DNA from 3 places in the Polaribacter atrinae genome. Region 1 is predicted to be linked to each of the others. Evidence: riboswitches for the same ligand, from Rfam matches in the RefSeq annotation. Region 1 holds a riboswitch; each other region holds the start of a gene.
The links. A riboswitch is a leader RNA that binds a small molecule or an ion and turns the genes downstream of it on or off. The one in region 1 is predicted to bind cobalamin.
Positions count from the first base shown of each region.

Region 2: linked by a shared signal. The riboswitch ahead of WG945_RS01970 (TonB-dependent receptor plug domain-containing protein) and the one ahead of WG945_RS11105 (DUF5074 domain-containing protein) in region 1 are both predicted to bind cobalamin.
Region 3: linked by a shared signal. The riboswitch ahead of WG945_RS07935 (TonB-dependent receptor) and the one ahead of WG945_RS11105 (DUF5074 domain-containing protein) in region 1 are both predicted to bind cobalamin.

Region 1 is NZ_CP150660.1:2,522,514-2,526,269, reverse strand. It holds gene WG945_RS11115 (deoxycytidylate deaminase) at 104-532, shown strand; gene WG945_RS11110 (S41 family peptidase) at 522-2,093, shown strand; cobalamin riboswitch at 2,653-2,867, shown strand; gene WG945_RS11105 (DUF5074 domain-containing protein) at 2,988-3,756, shown strand, end outside.
Region 2 is NZ_CP150660.1:432,032-435,787, forward strand. It holds gene WG945_RS01960 (ABC transporter substrate-binding protein) at 1-829, opposite strand, end outside; gene WG945_RS01965 (GMP reductase) at 829-1,866, opposite strand; cobalamin riboswitch at 1,942-2,166, shown strand; gene WG945_RS01970 (TonB-dependent receptor plug domain-containing protein) at 2,308-3,756, shown strand, end outside.
Region 3 is NZ_CP150660.1:1,807,952-1,811,707, reverse strand. It holds gene WG945_RS07940 (response regulator) at 1-616, shown strand, start outside; cobalamin riboswitch at 1,244-1,430, shown strand; gene WG945_RS07935 (TonB-dependent receptor) at 1,531-3,540, shown strand; gene WG945_RS07930 (YncE family protein) at 3,537-3,756, shown strand, end outside.

The DNA.
Region 1 (3,756 bases):
ACCTGAAAGGGAACGCCCAAAAATAATGCTTAAAGAACATCTAAATAAATTTTGTCTAATTATTAACGTCTTATTTCTGTAAATCTTTTTACTTTCGTTCTGTATGACTGATAAGAAACAATTAAAATACGATAGGGCTTATTTAAAAATGGCTCGCGAATGGGGAAAATTATCTCATTGTAAACGTAAACAAGTAGGCGCGCTTATTGTAAAGGGCAGAATGATTATTTCTGATGGTTTTAACGGAACACCCACTGGTTTTGATAATTGTTGTGAAGATTGTAATGGAGTTACAAAGTGGGAAGTTTTACATGCAGAGGCAAATGCCATCTTAAAAGTTGCTTCTTCTACCCAATCGGCAAACGGTGCCACCTTATATATTACCTTATCTCCATGCACGCAATGCAGTAAATTAATTCACCAAGCAGGAATAAAACGTGTTGTTTTTGCAGAGTCATACAAAGATACCTCTGGCATTAATTTTTTAGAAAAAGCAGGCGTAGAAATCATGCATTTACCTTATGAAAAATAAAAACAACCTTCCTATATATTTATCTTTAGCAGTTATTTTTGGTTTACTAATTGGTGTTTCACTAAATGGTAGCTCTAACAATATATTGTCTTTAAACAAAAACTCATCTCAAGAAATAAAAATAAGGAAACTTATTAATTTTATTGAAAAGGATTACGTAGATACCGTAAATACGGAGAGTTTATTAGATGGTGCCATTACGCAAATGTTAGGTAAATTAGATCCTCATTCTGTGTATATCCCTAAAGAGAACTTGCAAGCTGTTAAAGAAAATATGCAAGGTAATTTTGTAGGTATTGGTGTTCAGTTTAGAATTATAAACGATTCCATTACTGTTATACAACCCATAAAAGGCGGACCAGGTATAAAGGCAGGTATTAAAGCTGGCGATCGTATTTTAATGGCAGATAAAGATACTTTGTATGGTAAAGGCATGTTTACAGATAAAGTGCCTGGTTATTTAAAAGGAAAACCAGATACCAAAGTAGCTCTTAAAATGTATAGAAAAAGCAACGATTCTCTCTTTACTGTTTCCGTTACTCGTGGTAATGTAAATATTAAAAGTGTTGATTTAGCCTATATGATTAACGATTCTATTGGTTATATAAAACTAGATCGTTTTGCGAGAAATACGTATAGTGAATTTAAAACGTCATTAAACACCTTAATAGATGATGGAATGACCGATTTAATTCTTGATATTAGAGGAAATGGTGGTGGCTTTATAGACATTGCAAATAGCATTATTGATGAATTTTTAGAAGATGATAAACTGATTGTTTTTACCAAAAACAACAAAAATAAAGTAGAAGAGTCTTTTGCAACCTCTAAAGGAGATTTTGAAAAAGGTGGTTTGTATGTTTTAATTGATGAAAACTCTGCATCTGCATCAGAAATTTTAGCAGGTGCTTTACAAGACAATGATAAAGGAACAATTATAGGTAGACGTTCTTTTGGAAAAGGGTTGGTACAAATAGAAATGGATTTAGGCGATGGTTCTGCAGTGCGTTTAACAACGGCACGTTACTACACCCCTACCGGTCGTTCTATTCAGAAACCTTATGACCACGAAGGAAATAAAAATTATTATACAGATTATCAAAAGAGGGTTGCTAATGGAGAACTCTTAAGTAAAGACAGTATAAAAGTGGTAGATTCATTAAAATATACTACTCCTAAAGGAAAAGTTGTTTACGGCGGTGGCGGTATTATTCCGGATATTTTTGTTGCCATAGACACCACTTCTTATATGAATGGTTTCTACTTTAACTCTATAAATGATTTTGCTTTTGACTATGTAGATAACAATAGAAAAAAACTACAAAAATGGACCATAGCTAATTTTATTACTGATTTTGATACCGATGAAACGGTTTTTAACAGCTACTTGTCTGATATTAAAGACAGACCTACACCTTCTTTTAGCACCAGCCAAAACTTAAAAAAATACTTAAAAGCAGCTATTGCAAACACTCTTTTTGGTGATGTTGGTTTTTATAGAATTATGCATCAAGATGATAAAATGATTCAGAAAGTTTTAGAATTGGAAAGTGAGAAATAGTTTGAGGTTTTAGTTGATTGTTTTTCTCCTCAGTTTTGTGGGATCATTGTTATGAGACTTCTCAATACTTCGAAGTGACAAATTCTATGTTTTTTTGGATTCAGTTTTGTCATTTAGAACGGAAAAAGCAATTACATAAAACAACGCTGTATTATGGCATCACGGTTATGAGACTTCTCAATACTTCGAAGTGACAATTAGATTTATTCTATTCCGTTTAGCTTTGTCATTTCGAAATGAGCTTTTTAGCGATTGATAAATCGCTAATTATTAAAAAAAACAATACAAACTACTGTTACCTCTTCTAACTCTTTAGACATGTTTTCATATTTCTAAGGATGAGAAACATAAAAAAATAGCCTGCTTTTTTAATGATTTTAAAACCATGATTTGTACTGTTTTATAACAAGTTCTCTAACCTCCAAACACCTCAAATTCTTAACGTCATTCCTTAAAAATAAGGACTTACTACTAAAAGGAAGTTACCATACTTTAGATCTAAAAATAGTCTAGATTATTTGTTAAAAATAGTTTTTTTTAGATGAAAAAAGGAAATACTTTTACACTATAAATTTTTGGTTTTATATTCAATAAATTGAATTAAAATTAAAAGGGAATCAGGTAACTTTTAAAAGAAAACCTGAGCTGTTCCCGCAACTGTAAGCATTGTCTAATTATTAGATTATCGTTATTTCTTACACCACTGTCTTAGTTAAAGACGGGAAGGTTTTAACAAAATGCAAGCCAGGAGACCTGCCAAAAATTATATTCGTCTTTTTTAACTTTCGGGAAAAAAGTTAAAAAGAAATATGTATTATATGCACTGTTTTTCTACTTTTATAAAAGGTTGAGAACTTGCCTATTTTGTTTTTTAAAATTTTAAAATCAATCATAATGAAAAGTTATCTATCTAAATTAGCCTTAATTGGTTTATTATTTGTTGTATCCTGCACTAAAAAAGATGTAGTTTTTGAAGAAGCACTACCAACTTACAACAATGCTTTTATCTTATCTCTAGAAAGTGATAAAACAGCAATTACATTTCTAGACGAAAATCAACTTGCAACACAAAACGTTCATGTATTTGACAATGCAGAAAGCACTTCTTTTTCTAGCTACAATAATGAACTATATATTGTAAGTCAAAACGGACCTTCATACATTTCTAAAGTTAATACAGAAAATTTAGAAGTAGAAGAATCTATAACTTCTTCTAACGTATCTTCTCCATCCTATTTACAAATGTATTCTAAAACGGATGGTTTGGTAATTAACACCTCTGGATCAGGAAGAAATAGAAATTATAATCTTTGTCATGTAAATACAACTACTGGTATTGGAGATGCAATAACTGATGTTTCTAATAAAATTCTTTTTAACAATTCTGCACTAATTTTAGATGCTGAAAATGTTTTAATTGCAGATGGAAAAGAATTAGTTGTAATGAATATTACTACTAAAGAATTTACTTCTGCAATAACATTTGATGATGCTATTTCTGGGCTTTTAAAAGATAAAAATGGAAGTATTTGGGTAGCAAAAGAAAAAAGAGCCACAGATGCTACCTTTACAAAACTAAATGCAAATTATTCTATAAATGAAACAGTAACAGTAACAGATACTGCTATTAATTTATTTAAAAACAGTATTTTAACTATGAACT
Region 2 (3,756 bases), 1.9 Mb from region 1:
TACCTTTTCCTTTTGTTTCTTTCCATAAATAATTAAGGTTTGCGTCATTTATAAATTGTGCAACAAAACTTTCTCCCGATGGTAAGTTCCAAATATCTTTACTCATTATTGCACCAGATAATACAGTTGGCTTCTTGGTAGCTTTTAAGGCTATTTTTTTAGCATCTAAGTAATTAGTTTCAATTACCTTAAAAATACTGTCAGCTTGTTTCTCTTTATTAAATAAAACGCCAAAGAATTTAATCCACTCAGCTCTTCCTAAAGGAGTTTCTTCTAACCAATCTCCATTGTAAATTACGCTTATTCCAGCTTTTTGTACAGTTGTCAGGCTTTTATCTGCAGAAGAAACACTATAACCAACTACTAATTCTGGCTGTAAGTCTAGTAATATTTCTGTGTTTAAAGAGCTTTCTTTTCCTATTTCTTTTATTTTTCCTGCATCTATTAACTGTCTTGTTTTTTCTGATGATACATATCTAGCATACGGAAAACCTATAATTGAATTTTCTTCGTTTAACAACTCTACCATTGGAATGTGGGTTGTAGAAGTAACGACAATTTTTTGAATAGGAGTATAGATGGTGTTTTCTAAAGTAGCTTCTTTTTCTGCTGCATCTTTAATAATATATTCAGAAACCTCTTTAGAGTTTTGATAAGCAGATTTTATAATTAACTTTTTAATACCATTTTCATTAATCATATCAAATCCTTTAGCGTATGTAATACTACTTACTGCTTGTGAGGTTTTATCTACCTTTTCAACTTCTTTTTTACAAGAAATAGCAATCAAAAGAAAAAATAAAACAGGAATTAAATTTATATTTTTCATTATGAATATACTTGGTTTTCTTGTTCTTGAACTCTAATAAAAGTGGTTCTTTTAGTTAATTCTTTTAATCTGCTTGCGCCCACATAGGTACAAGTAGATCTAATTCCACCTAAAATATCTATAATGGTATCGTCTACATTTCCTCTGTAAGGAACTTCAACAGTTTTTCCTTCAGAAGCTCTGTAGTTTGCAACACCTCCCACATGTTTATTCATGGCAGTTGTAGAACTCATTCCGTAAAAAGCTTTAAATTTTTTTCCATTTTTTTCAATTAATTCGCCACCACTTTCTTCATGACCAGCCAACATACCGCCTAACATTACAAAATCTGCACTACCACCAAAAGCTTTAGAAAGGTCTCCTGGAATTTTACAACCTCCATCAGAAATAATTTGTCCTCCCATACCGTGAGCAGCATCTGCGCATTCTATAATCGCAGAAAGTTGCGGATAACCAACTCCGGTTTTTACACGAGTTGTACAAACCGATCCCGGACCAATCCCTACTTTTATAATATCAGCGCCAGCTAAAAGAAGTTCCTCTACCATTTCACCTGTTACCACATTCCCTGCAATAATTACTTTGTTTGGGTGGTTTTTACGCATTTTCTGAACAAAATTTACAAAATACTCAGAATAACCATTGGCAACATCAACACAAATAAAATTTATTTGCGGAAATTCGGATAAAATTTGTTTCACTTTTGCAGAATCTTCTTTTCCTGTTCCCGTGCTAACGGCAATATTCTTTAAGACCTTTTCATCAGCATTTGCTGCAAATAGTCTCCATTCGTCTAAGGAGTAATGTTTATGAATTGCAGTAAAAAGACCGTGTTTTGCAAGTGATTTTGCCATTTCAAAAGTCCCCACTGTATCCATGTTTGCAGCCATTATAGGAATCCCTTTCCATACAATATCACTGTGTAAAAAAGTAAACTCTCTTTCTAAGGTTACTTGTGATCGAGATTTTAATGTAGATCGTTTTGGGCGAATCATTACATCTTTAAAACCTAATTTTAATTCATTTTCTATTCTCATTTCTATCAAAATTATCAATCCTTAAAGGTATAAAATTTGGAAACGAATTAATTAGATTGTTCATAAGAATGCATATATATTTGCATCGATTTTGTTTTTGATGTGAAAATCATTTACATCGAATTAAAAGGGAATCTGGTTAAAAACCAGAGCTGTTCCCGCAACTGTAAGTTTTACTAAATTTATTTTAGTCCCTCTTTAGAGGATGTTATTAATTCTTTTACCACTGACATTTTTTTGTTGGGAAGGTATAATAATATAAAAACGAGCCAGGAAACCTGCCATAAATCACGAGTTTAAAACTTTCGGGATAAAGGTTTATGTACTAATACTATTTTGTACACAAATTTACCTGATTTATTTAGATTCCTTTTTTACATAAGGAATTACACACTATTGTAGTCTTGCAAATGCAAGAAGACTTAAATTAAATCATTAAAAATGAAAAAACAATTATTAATTGTTGGTGTTTTGGCATGTAGTTTTGCTAGCACAAATCTTTTTGCACAAAAAAAAGAATTGCAAAAAGAAAAGGTAGAAACTTTAGATGAAGTTGTTGTTACAGCTACAAAGTTTAATCTAAAAAAAGAGAATACAGGTAAAGTAATTCAGAAAATTACTCAAAAAGAATTGCAGCAAAATGCAGGTAAGAATGTTATTGAAATTCTTAACAATGTTGTAGGTATTGATGTTAGAGGAGTAAATTCTAATGCATCAGAACCAAGAAGTATTAATATTAGAGGAGGAAGAAATAGACAGGTTTTAGTTTTAATTGATGGTGTACCTGTTACAGATCAGTCTGCTATTAACCAACAATTTGATTTACGATTATTAGCAGTAAGTCAAATAGAATCTATTGAAATTTTAAAAGGAGCTTCATCTACATTGTACGGTTCTGGAGCTGCAACTGCAGTTATTAACGTGGTTTTAAAGAAAGCATCTGAAGATAAAATTTCAGGATCTTTTGAAACAAGTTTTGGAACAAATAATACTGCAAATGTTACAGGAAGTGGTTTTTCTGATAACAACCAAAATGTAAGTTTAAATGGTACTTTAGGGAAACTAAATTTCTTAGGTTCTTTTAGTATTACTGGAACAGACGGAATGTCTGCTGCAAAGAGTAATACGAATGCTGTTTATGAAAACGATAGTTTTTACAGTAAAAATGCGTTGGTAAAATTAGGGTATGCTGTAAATGATAAATTATCGATTGAGACTTTCTTAAATTATGATAATTTTGATTATGATTTTGATACAGGTGCTTTTTCTGATAGCGATGTAAATACAGGAGATCAAGAGCAGTTTAGAGTTGGTTTAAAACCAAAATACACCTATAATAAGGGGGAAGTTTATTTATTAGCTTCTGCAAATGTGGTAGAAAGAAATTTAAAACAATTTAATTCTTATGGTGGTACTTTAGACAGCTATGAATTTGTTGGTAGAAGTGTAAATTTAGATTTAGTAAATAGATATGATTTTAAAGACGCTAAAATTCAATTAATTACAGGTTTAAATTACCAAATTCATAGTAATAATACGGTAACTCCTTTTGCAGAAATTAAAAAAGGAATTGCAAATTTTAATACTGTAGATCCTTATGCAAGTGTGGTTTATATTTCTGATTTTGGCTTAAGTGCAAATGTAGGTGGACGATTAAATATTCATAATGTTTATGGTAATCATGCGGTGTATGATGGAAATCTTGCATATTTAGCTTTTAAAAACGAGAGTGCTTCTTTAAAGTTATTAACTTCTTATAGTACTGCTTTTATTACGCCAAGTTTGTATCAATTATATGATGGGTTTTATGGTAATTTAGACTTAAAACCAGAATCTAATGAAACTTTTGAAGCAGGATTTGAAGTAAATTATAGAGATTTTATTCAGTTT
Region 3 (3,756 bases), 710 kb from region 1:
TAAAATAGCTTTAGAAGAAATAGGAATAAAACAAATAGATTTTGCTTCGTATTGTGATGAAGCGTATGCTAAAGTTAAAAGTGCTTATTTAAACAATACTCCTTACCATTTAATCATTTCTGATCTGTCTTTTCAAAATGATGGTACACCACAGAAATTAAAATCTGGAGAAGAATTAATAGAAAAAATTAGGAATGATTTTTCAGGCTTAAAGATTGTTGTGTTTTCCGTTGAAGATAAACCTTATAAAATTCAGCATTTATACAAAACATTACGGGTAGATGGATATGTTTGGAAGAATAGAAACGGATTAAAAGAATTAAAGAATGCCATGCATGCAATTTCTACTTCAAATCAGTTTTATATTTCACCAGAATTAAATACTACCGTTCATCCAAAGCAAGTAGTTGAGATTACCGATTTTGATATTTCATTAATAGCTTTTCTTTCTAGAGGATTATTACAAGAGGAAATTAGTAAAAACCTAAAAGAAAAAGGAATTTTACCATCTAGTATGAGTGCTATAGAAAAAAGATTAAAGTTTTTAAAGGAACATTTTAATGCGAATAATCCTGCGCATTTAGTGGCTATTTCTAAAGATTTTGGGTTGATATAATAATATTTTAAAAAAAAAGGATGCTAATTACGGAAAACCGTAATATCTCTATGTTTTATTGGGATATCTTTGAAAAGTAGTTAGGGAAAGAAACTATTGAAAAGGAAAGAGTGCTAATTAAGAGCCTTACGGAAACCCGTGAGGCTTTTTATTCTTAAAAACCTTGGTTACACTTTTATCACAGACTTTAAATTTCTTTTAAAACCTAATTATTGATTAAATGAATAGCTAAAAGTACACTGGTTTTAAATAAACCATTAGTAAATAAATTTGTTGCAACTTCATTTATAATATTTTTTTGAGTATTTTAATGTTGTTGGGGGACAGTGTTTATCGTCATTAAATTATTTTATTTGGAGTTGTTTTTTTTTAGGTGATATTATCACAGCTTTTTAATTTTTTGGCTATTGATTTTTATCATAGATTATTATTAGTATTTTATTTGTAAAAAGAGAGCGTTCTGCCTTTTTATTTATTCATTTTTTTTACTTCAACAAAGTAGCATTATTGTTGATTTTTATTCAAATTATTTGTGCTTTTTTTAGGTTTTAATCAATAGTGATTTTGTTTAGAAATAAACAATAAAAGCATGTTGTTTATTCCTGAAAAGTAGATAGATTTGTACTTTATTTTTTAACTAAGAATGGTTATCAAGTTTAAAAACTTGATATTAAAATGGGAATCTAGTGTAAACCTAGAACTGTCCCGCAGCTGTAAGCTCTAAAATTGAAATCCGAATAGTCACTTTTCGAAAGAATGGGAAGACCGGGTGGATGGAGTAAGTCAGAAGACCTGCCATTTTTAAATAATTCATTAAGCTTTCGAGGATTGAAGCTAGAATTAGGAATCTGCCTATCTAATATTTTAGATATGTAGAACTTCTCTTATTCTATCCTCGTATACAAAATTTAAGTATGAGGACTTCTTTTTTACATTCTTTTGGGGCTATTTGTTTAATTATTGGATGCTGTAATTCGAGTTCTTTACATGCCCAAAAAATTGATTCAACAAACGCCGTTCAGCTTAAAGAAATATTTTTAGTAGCCAATAAAGAGAAGTTAAAAAAGCACTTTTCTCCTGTTTCTGTTCAGTCTTTAACAGGTAAGTCTTTAACGCGTTTAAGTAATTCTAGTGTTGCTGATGCAATTCGTTTTTTTAGCGGAGTTCAGTTAAAAGATTATGGCGGAATTGGTGGTATAAAAACCATAAATGTAAGAGGCATGGGCTCGCAACATACGGGTGTTTTTTATGATGGTGTTCAACTAGGTAATGCTCAAAATGGGCAAATAGATTTAGGTAAATATTCTTTGCAAAATATGGAGGCTGTTTCATTGTATCAAGGGCAACGTTCAGATTTAAATCAATCTGCTAAATCTTATGCTTCTTCAAATAGTATTTATCTAAAAACAAAAACGCCTCAGTTTTCTGAAGGGAAAAGTATCAATACAAATGTAAGCCTAAAAACAGGTTCTTTTGGCTTGGTAAATCCTTCTGTGAATTTAGATTTTAAAATTAATAAGCATTTAAGTGCTCGTGTTAGTACAGAATATCTCAATGCTAACGGAAAATATAAATTTAGATATACCAACGGAAGTTATGATACTATAGCAACGCGAAATAATGCCGATATTGAATCTTTTAGGGCAGAAGCATCTTTGCATGGTTCGAACGGAATTAAGAATAATTGGAATGTGAAATTATATCATTACGATTCTGAGAGAGGATTGCCAGGAGCCATTGTTGCCAATCGTTTTAAGCGTCCGCAACGTTTATGGGATCGAAATAATTTTCTGCAAGGAGCATTTACAAACCATGTAAACGACTTTTATTTTTTTGTGTTAAGAGGTAAATATGCGCATAATTATTCTCGATATGTAGACCCAGAAATTATAAAGGTAGACGGAGAACTAGACAACAGATATACCCAAGAAGAATATTATTTGTCGATGGTAAATACGTTTCAGGTTTCTCCTTTTTGGAAATTATCTCTGGCAACAGACTTACAAAAGAATACGATGGATGCAAATTTGTATCGATTTTCTTACCCTAAAAGAATTACGCTTTTATCAGCTTTAGCTGCCGATTTTAATTTTGATAAAATACACATACAAGCAAGTGTGTTAAGTACTACTGTAGATGAAACGGTGCTATATTATGAGGCGGCAGAAGATTTACAGAAGTACTCACCTACAATTATGATGAATTGGCAACCTTTTACTTCTAATAAATTTAGGGTAAGAAGTTTTTATAAAGAGATTTTTAGAATGCCAACTTTTAATGATTTGTATTATACTTTTATAGGAAATACGTTTTTAGATCCAGAAGATGCTGCTCAGGTAAATCTTGGATTTTCTTATCAAACAGAGTTTAAAAAAACAGCATTTGATCTTCAAGCAGATGTGTATAAAATTTGGATAGACAACAAAATTGTAGCAGTTCCTGGGGCTAATTTATTTAGATGGACAATGCTAAATTTAGGTAAAGTAGAAACCACCGGAATAGAAACAAGTATAAAAGCAAGTGGAAGTTTAGGAACAAAATTTAAGTACAATACCAATTTAAGCTATACGTATCAAGAATCTATAGATGTTACTGCTAATGCCAGTAATTACGGAGATCAAATTCCGTATATACCGCGCCATAGTGGTAGTGTAAATGCAATGATAGATTACCAAGAAATAGAATTTAATTACAGTTTTATTTATACGGGAGAAAGATACAGCCAAAAGGCAAACATCAGTTCTAATTATTTAGAACCATGGTTTACACACGATTTAAGTTTAGGAAAAACACTCTTATTCAATAGAAAAAAATTAAAAGTTTTAGTAGCAGTAAATAATGTATTTAATCAACAATATGCGGTAGTAAAAAACTTTCCGATGCCTGGGAGATCCTATCGTTTCACTTTAAATTTTTTATTATGAACAAAAGAAAATTAAGTTTACAAATTGCATCAGCTTTAGCTGTTGTGTTTTTTTTAAATTCATGTAGCAGCAATGAGAATTTTGATGATCCAATAAATCCGGAAGTTCCTACAGAACCTATTGCGGAATTAAAGGGGTTTTATTTACTGAATGCGGGCAATATGTCTATGAATAAGGCTGCTTTAGATTATATGGATTTTGAGACCGGAATTTATG